Regions from separate parts of the Streptomyces sp. NPDC057445 genome, predicted to be linked through region 1. Evidence: riboswitches for the same ligand, from Rfam matches in the RefSeq annotation. Region 1 holds a riboswitch; the other holds the start of a gene.
The links. Region 1 has a riboswitch for thiamine pyrophosphate ahead of ACFU5O_RS12950 (thiamine ABC transporter substrate binding subunit). Riboswitches for the same ligand answer to the same signal wherever they lie in the genome.

Region 1 (4,173 bases):
CTCCAGCCAGACGTGGGTGCCCTCGTCGGCAAGCGCCCCCACGATCGCCAGCGCGGTGAAGACGACCACGTCCGCCACCTCAAGGATCTTGAGGGATGTGCCGGGATGCAGGATCCGTCCCGCGACGACCATGACGACGGAGACCGCGAGTGCGAGTCCCACCGCCAGCCCGAAGCGGCCGGGGCCGGCGAGAATCGAGAAGATGATCCACGGAGCCATCCCCACCACGGGGCTGTCGAGCGCGCCTGCCAGCCACTTGCCTCCTGCGGAATCAGCCACGGCCTTCATGGGCCAACCTTCCGGATCACGACAACCCGAGTTCCAGCCTGACTCCGGAGCACGGGGTTCGCGCGGTGAGGGCGCCGCAGCCCGACGCAACGGAACGGACGCAGTTCCTGCTTCTGCTCCGCCGATCGGCAACCGCACGGTTGTGACATTGCGCCGGCCAGGATGGAGGAACTGACATGGAAGACCTGCTTGGTTTCCGCCCGACCAGCGTCGTGCCCTGATACGGATGCGCGTGCTGACGCGGATGCGCGTGCTGTTCCCGCAGGGCTGGAGGGTGACAGCCGACATCCGGATGAGGCCGTCGGATGACGGGACGACCAGCCAGAACGTCACCAGTCGCGGTCCTCGGCGGGTCGTGCGAGGGGCCCGCCGATGACCGGCGGCGAGCGGCGACGCCCACCTGCTCGACAGGGCCCCCAGGCCACCGGATTCCGTCTGCGACACTGGTAGGACCATGCCCAAGCCCGGAGAACTCACTTTCGTCGCGCCGCGCGGAGCCAAGAAGCCCCCGCGGCATCTCGCCGACCTCACGCCCGCCGAGCGCAAGGAGGCCGTTGCCGCGATCGGCGAGAAGCCGTTTCGCGCCAAGCAGCTGTCGCAGCACTACTTCGCTCGGTACGCCCACGACCCCGGTCAGTGGACCGACATCCCCTCGGCCGCGCGTGAGCGGCTCGCGGCGGAGCTGCTGCCCGATCTGATGTCCGTCGTCCGGCACATCTCGTGCGACGACGACACGACCCGCAAGACGCTGTGGCGCCTGCATGACGGGACGCTCGTCGAGTCCGTGCTGATGCGCTACCCGGACCGGGTGACGATGTGCATCTCCTCGCAGGCCGGCTGCGGCATGAACTGCCCGTTCTGCGCCACCGGCCAGGCCGGGCTGGACCGCAATCTGTCCACGGCCGAGATCGTGCACCAGATCGTGGACGGCATGCGGGCGCTGCGCGACGGAGAGGTCCCGGGCGGGCCGGCCCGGCTGAGCAACATCGTCTTCATGGGCATGGGCGAGCCGCTCGCCAACTACAAGCGGGTCGTCGGCGCCATCCGCAGGCTCACCGATCCCGAGCCGGACGGCCTCGGCATCTCGCAGCGCGGGATCACCGTCTCCACGGTCGGCCTCGTCCCTGCGATGCTGCGGTTCGCCGACGAGGGCTTCAAGTGCCGGCTCGCCGTCTCGCTGCACGCTCCCGACGACGAGCTCCGCGACACCCTCGTGCCGGTGAACACGCGCTGGAAGGTGCGGGAGGTGCTGGACGCCGCCTGGGACTACGCGGCGAAGTCCGGTCGCCGGATCTCCATCGAGTACGCCCTGATCCGCGACATCAACGACCAGGCATGGCGTGGTGACCTGCTGGGCCGGCTGCTCAAGGGCAAGCGGGTCCATGTCAACCTGATCCCGCTCAACCCGACCCCGGGCTCGAAGTGGACGGCCTCCCGCCCCGAGGACGAGAAGGCGTTCGTCGACGCGATCGCCGCTCATGGAGTGCCCGTCACCGTGCGCGACACCCGGGGGCAGGAGATCGACGGGGCGTGCGGACAGCTCGCGGCTTCCGAGCGCTAGCGGGCCGCCCGAAGGGCCCATGTAACCTGGGCTCGAACATTTGCATATTCCGACAGGGGAGCGCCACAGCGCTGAGAGTGCGGTGACCGTCAGACCGCAGACCCTCTGAACCTCGCCCGGGTCATTCCGGGTAGGAAGTTCGGACGAGACTCAAGCTGTTGCGCCCTGCCCGGCTCCGGATCGAAGGATCCGAGAACCGGGCAGGGCCGCGTCTCTTCCTGGTCATGTCCAGGAGGAATCTCAGTGAGCACCACCAAGAAGATCACGGTCGCGGCGCTGGCCGCGGCCCTCGGCGTCAGTACGCTCGCGGCCTGCGGCGGGGAGGACAAGGACAACGCCTCCGGCTCTGGATCCGGTTCCAAGACCGTGACGCTCGTCAGCCACGACTCCTTCAACGCCACCCCCGCGGTGCTCAAGGAGTTCACCCGGCAGACCGGGTACACGGTCAAGGTGCTGAAGAGCGGTGACGCCGTAGAGGCCCTCAACAAGGAGATCCTCACCAAGGGCTCTCCGCAGGGCGACGTGTTCTTCGGAGTCGACAACACCACCCTCTCCAGGGCCCTCGACAACGAGCTCTTCACGCCGTACGAGGCCAAGGGCCTGGAGCGGGTCCCCGAGACCCTCCAGCTCGACAAGGACAAGCACCGGGTCACGCCCGTCGACACCGGCGACATCTGCGTCAACTACGACAAGAAGTACTTCGCGGACAGGAAGCTGGCCCCGCCGCAGTCCCTCGAGGACCTCGCGAAGCCCGCATACAAGAACCTCCTGGTCGTCGAGAACGCCGAGCGTTCCTCGCCCGGCCTCGGCTTCCTCCTCGGCACCGCATCCGCGTACGGCGACTCGGGCTGGCAGGACTACTGGAAGAAGCTGAAGGCGAACGGCGTGAAGGTCGTCGACAGCTGGGAGCTCGCCTACAACCAGGAGTTCTCCGGCTCCGCCGGCGGCAAGGAGGCCAAGGGCGACCGGCCGCTCGTGGTCTCGTACGCATCCAGCCCGCCGGTCGAGGTGCTCTTCGCCGAGCCGCAGCCCAAGGAGGCACCGACGGGGGTCTCCACGGGCACGTGCTTCCGGCAGACCGAGGCCGCGGGTCTCCTCAAGGGTGCGAAGAACGAGGCGGGGGGCAAGGCCCTGCTGGACTTCCTGATCAGCAAGAAGTTCCAGGAGGACATGCCGCTCAACATGTTCGTGAACCCGGTGGCCGAGGACGCGAAGCTGCCCGCACTGTTCACCGAGTTCGGTGAGGTGGTCGCCGCGCCGCGGACCATGGCTCCGGAGAAGATCGCCGACAACCGAGACCAGTGGATCGAGTCGTGGTCCTCACTCGTCCTGAAGTAGACGCCCCACCGGCCGGGAGCGCGTCCCCGCGCGGGAAGTCGTACGCGCGCGGGAACGCGCTCCGCGGGAACGCGGCGCGGCTCGCCCTGATGGCCGTGCCCGTCGCGTTCTTCGCCGTCTTCTTCGCCTATCCCGTGACCGCGATCGTCGGTCGCGGGCTCCAGGTGCAGGGCGCCTGGCAGTTGGGCCGCATCGGAGACGTCGTCGGCCGCCCGGACATTCTCGACGTCCTCTGGTTCACCCTGTGGCAGGCGCTCGCCTCCACCGCGTTGACACTGCTGCTCGCCCTCCCCGGCGCGTATGTCTTCGCCCGGTTCGACTTCCCGGGGAAGCAGTTCCTGCGCGCGGTCGTCACCGTGCCGTTCGTGCTGCCGACCGTGGTCGTCGGTACGGCCTTCCTGGCAATGCTCGGGCGCGGCGGACTGCTCGACGAACTCTGGGGCGTACGCCTCGACACGACGGTCTGGGCCATCCTCCTCGCGCATGTCTTCTTCAACTACGCGGTCGTCGTACGGACCGTGGGCGGCCTGTGGTCGCAGCTGGACCCCCGCCAGGAGGAGGCGGCCCGGGTCCTGGGCGCGGGGCGGTTCGCCGCATGGCGGCGCGTCACCCTGCCCGCTCTGACCCCGGCCGTGGCCGCCGCGGCCCTGATGGTGTTCCTCTTCACCTTCACCTCCTTCGGCGTCGTGAAGATCCTGGGCGGCCCCGCGTACTCCACGCTCGAAGTGGAGATCTACCGGCAGACCGCCGACCGGCTCGACCTCTCGACCGCAGCCGTGCTGACGCTGGTGCAGTTCGCGGCGGTCGGCGCGATCCTCGCCGTGCACGCCTGGACCGTACGGCGGCGTGAGTCCGCCCTGCGGCTCGTCGACCCCGCGCACACATCGCGGCGGCCGCGGGGAGCCGGCCAGTGGGCGCTGCTGGCAGCCGTCCTCGCCACTGTCGTGCTGCTGATCCTGACGCCTCTCGGGGTGCTGATCGAGCGG
Region 2 (4,173 bases), on a different contig from region 1:
GGCATCAACAGGCCGAGTGGGGACGGAGATGTACGCATCGCCCCGACCGTGGCCGAGGGGCTGTCCGACGTCTCCATCCGGCTCCAGGTCGGCGGTGACCGGGCGCTGTTCCGGGCGAGTGCCGCACCCCTGGTGGCTTTTCTCGACCGGACCGACAAGCTGGTGCCGCTCGGGCAGGAGCGCACGCTGGGTGACTTCGAGGACCATCTGGAGGCGGCACTCGGGCGCATCCTCACGGAGGAGAACGCGGGCTGAGGCATCTCCCGCCCCGCCCTGACGCCCCGCCCCCGTGCGTGGCGGTGTGCTGCCCGTGCCACGGTCTGCCGCGTCAGGCCCGCCACGTCACTTCTTGCGCCTGCGTCCCCTGCCGCCGCGTACCGCCGCCGCACCCGCGCCGGCCGTCGGTCGGTCGGCGGAGACGACCAGGGCAGCCAGCGCCGTGGTCACCGGCACCGACGCGACCAGACCGATCGATCCGACCAGCGTCCGTACGATCTCCACTGCCACCAGCTCGCTGTTGGCCACCGTCCCCACGCTGGATCGCGCGATCGAGAAGAGCAGCAGGAGCGGCAACGACGCGCCTGCGTAGGCGAGCACGAGCGTGTTGACGACCGAGGCGATGTGGTCCCGGCCGATCCGGATGGCGGACTGGTAGAGCCTGCGCGGCCCCATCGTGGGATCCGCCTGGTGCAGCTCCCAGACGGCCGATGTCTGGGTCACCGTCACATCGTCGAGCACACCGAGCGAACCGATGATCACGCCTGCCAGCAGCAGCCCGGACATGTCGATGCCCGGGTACAGGCCGTGGATGAGCCCGGTGTTGTCGTCCGTGTTCCCGCTCAGTGCAGCCCAGCCGATGAAGAGCGAACCGAGCAGCCCGATCAGCAGCAGTGAGATGAGTGTGCCGAGCACGGCCACCGAGGTACGGGCGGACAGCCCATGGCACATGTAGAGCGCGATCAGCATGATCGCGCTCGCCCCGACCACGGCCACGACCAGCGGATTCGAGCCCTGAAGGATCGCGGGCAGGATGAACAGCGTCAGTACGGCGAAGCTCGCGGCCAGCGCGATCAGGGCCATCACCCCGCGCATCCGCCCCACCAGAACGACCACCAGCGCGAAGATCCCGGCCAGCAGCGCCATCGGGAACCCGCGGTCCACGTCGGAGACCGAGTACTGAAGATCGGGCGGGGCGTCAGGAGCGTAGGCCACCACCACGCCCTGGCCCTTGTGCAGTTGCCGCGGCGCGTCCGGCTGCACGATCTCGACGAACGTACGTCCCTTGTCCTTGCCGGTTGTGACCTCGACGGTGGCCCGTGCGCACGTGCCTCGCTGTGAATTGACCGCTTCGCGGCCCTCAGGGGTCGAGGTGTCCCCGGTCGGCGGCACCTGTGCGGCGTTCACGTCCTTGCAGTCGACCTGCTCGACCTTCACCACCTTCCCCTCCTGGGTCTCCCGGTCGAACCCGACACCGGTGCGCTCGTGGCCGGGGATGCCGCCCGGCCAGAGGACGACGAGCCCCACGAGAACCGCGGTTGCGAAAGGAATCAGCACCGCGGCGATGACCCGCCTCAGATGACGGGACACGGGCGCTGCGGGGCCGTGTGCGTGGGCATGGACGTGATCGGCGGCATGATCGCCGGCGCTGCCGTCGCCGGCCCTGTCGTTCGGTTCGGGCGTTCGCTGTGAGGAAGTCACAGCCAGATCATCGCAAGAACGAAAGAGGCCCACTGTTCACCGCGCCAGACAGGGCGCTAGCGTGGTGGGGCCTTTGCACACGCGGGAGCTCGGAGCACCGGGCTGAGAGGGCGCTGACCTCCGTAGATCCTTACGGGACAGCTGCGCCGACCGCCGAACCTGTTACCGGGTAATGCCGGCGTAGGGAGTAGGTCACGATGACCGTTCAGGACACACGCACGCCTGCCTCCAGCTCGAACGAGGGCGAGAGTGAGAGCGGGAAGTCCATCGGCTGGCACAAGGGGTACGTCGAGGGTTCCCGCCCCGACATCCGGGTGCCGGTCCGTCAGGTGCACCTCACCAACGGCAAGGACGTGACGCTTTACGACACATCCGGGCCGTACACCGATCCGAACATCGAGACGGACGTCCGCCGGGGTCTGCCTCCGCTCCGCGAGAACTGGATCATCGGCCGGGGCGACACCGAGGAGTACGCCGGCCGTCCCGTCCGCCCGGAGGACGACGGGGTGAAGCACACCTCCCCGCGCGGTGGGCTGCGCAACCTCGACGCGGTGTTCCCGGGCCGGCCGCGGCAGCCCCGCAGGGGCCGCGGGGGACAGGCGGTGACTCAGCTCGCGTACGCCCGCCGCGGCGAGATCACACCGGAAATGGAGTACGTGGCGATCCGGGAGAACGTCTCCCCCGAGGTCGTTCGCGAGGAGATCGCCGCCGGCCGTGCGGTGCTGCCGGCCAACGTCAACCACCCGGAGATCGAGCCGATGATCATCGGCAAGCGGTTCCTGGTGAAAGTCAACGCCAACATCGGCAACTCCGCGGTGACCTCCTCGATCGAGGAGGAGGTCGAGAAGATGACCTGGGCGACCCGCTGGGGCGCGGACACCGTCATGGACCTCTCCACCGGCCGCAACATCCACACCACCCGCGAGTGGGTGCTGCGCAACTCCCCCGTGCCGATCGGCACGGTCCCCCTCTACCAGGCGCTCGAGAAGGTGGACGGCCGTGCCGAGGAGCTGACCTGGGAGATCTACAAGGACACCGTCATCGAGCAGGCCGAGCAGGGCGTCGACTACATGACCGTCCACGCGGGTGTGCTGCTCCGTTACGTGCCCCTCACCGCGCGCCGCAAGACCGGCATCGTCTCGCGCGGCGGCTCCATCATGGCGGCCTGGTGTCTGGCACACCACAAGGAGTCGTTCCTGTACGAGAACTTCGAGGAGCTCTGCGAGATCCTCGCGGCGTACGACGTCACGTACTCGCTCGGCGACGGCCTGCGACCCGGCTCGATCGCCGACGCCAACGACGAGGCGCAGTTCGCGGAGTTGAGGACCCTCGGGGAACTCAACACGATCGCCAAGCGCCACCACGTACAGACCATGATCGAGGGCCCGGGCCATGTCCCGATGCACAAGATCAAGGAGAACATCGACCTCCAGCAGGAGATCTGCGAAGAGGCGCCGTTCTACACTCTGGGCCCCCTCACGACCGATGTGGCACCGGCGTACGACCACATCACCTCCGGTATCGGAGCCGCCATGATCGCCTGGTGGGGTACGGCGATGCTCTGCTACGTCACGCCCAAGGAGCACCTGGGCCTGCCGAACCGGGACGACGTCAAGACCGGTGTCATCACCTACAAGATCGCGGCTCATGCCGCCGATCTCGCCAAGGGGCACCCGGGAGCGCAGGAGTGGGACGACGCGCTCTCCGACGCGCGCTTCGAGTTCCGTTGGGAGGACCAGTTCAACCTGGCCCTGGACCCGGACACGGCAAGGGAGTTCCACGACGAGACACTGCCGGCGGAGCCGGCGAAGACCGCACATTTCTGTTCGATGTGCGGACCGAAGTTCTGCTCGATGAAGATCAGCAGGAGCATCGCGGAGCAGTTCGGCGGTGACGAGCCGGCCTCGACGGATGCGGAGATCGCCGAGGGCATGCTCCAGAAGTCCAAGGAGTTCGCGGCGAGCGGCAACCGGGTCTACCTGCCGCTTGTGGACTGATTCGACACACGGCGATGCCCCGGTCGATCGCTTCGGCCGGGGCATCGCGGGTACATGGGGGCGGTACGACCGCCCCCATGGGCTCCGCCCGGACTTCCGGCATCCGGCGAGTCATCATGCACCCGTCCTCTTCCCGCACTTGTGGTGAGCTTCCCGGCCGCGGTCCCGCAGTGAGGGCGACCGCACCGGCAGCGGTGACGCGCAGAATCGACAGCCCTTCGCGGCGAGGAACCGCTGCCTCGACGCCCGAACCGGCCGAGTGACCGCCGAGGGCCGATTCATGACGGTAGGTCACCGTTCCTGCAGTGATGCGGACGGTCCTTCAGCGTCGAAACGGAGACGGTTTCATCGCAGGTAGGTGAACCTTTCACCAGTTTCCGGACGACTCTTGACCCGTCTTTATGTGTGCCATACGTTCCGCCTTGCTTGACCGAAAACGATGCGTCCCTGACAAGGGGCATGAGAGGAACCGAAGTGA

Region 2: linked by a shared signal. The riboswitch ahead of thiC (phosphomethylpyrimidine synthase ThiC) and the one ahead of ACFU5O_RS12950 (thiamine ABC transporter substrate binding subunit) in region 1 are both predicted to bind thiamine pyrophosphate.

The regions. Positions count from the first base shown of each region.
Region 1 covers NZ_JBHVDH010000004.1:373,287-377,459, forward strand. The annotation lists gene ACFU5O_RS12940 (hypothetical protein) at 1-288, opposite strand, end outside; gene rlmN (23S rRNA (adenine(2503)-C(2))-methyltransferase RlmN) at 743-1,849, shown strand; TPP riboswitch at 1,894-2,004, shown strand; gene ACFU5O_RS12950 (thiamine ABC transporter substrate binding subunit) at 2,093-3,187, shown strand; gene ACFU5O_RS12955 (ABC transporter permease) at 3,277-4,173, shown strand, end outside.
Region 2 covers NZ_JBHVDH010000006.1:326,021-330,193, forward strand. The annotation lists gene ACFU5O_RS17175 (SsgA family sporulation/cell division regulator) at 1-255, shown strand, start outside; gene ACFU5O_RS17180 (YibE/F family protein) at 343-1,698, opposite strand; TPP riboswitch at 1,770-1,902, shown strand; gene thiC (phosphomethylpyrimidine synthase ThiC) at 1,896-3,695, shown strand; gene ACFU5O_RS17190 (DUF805 domain-containing protein) at 4,170-4,173, shown strand, end outside.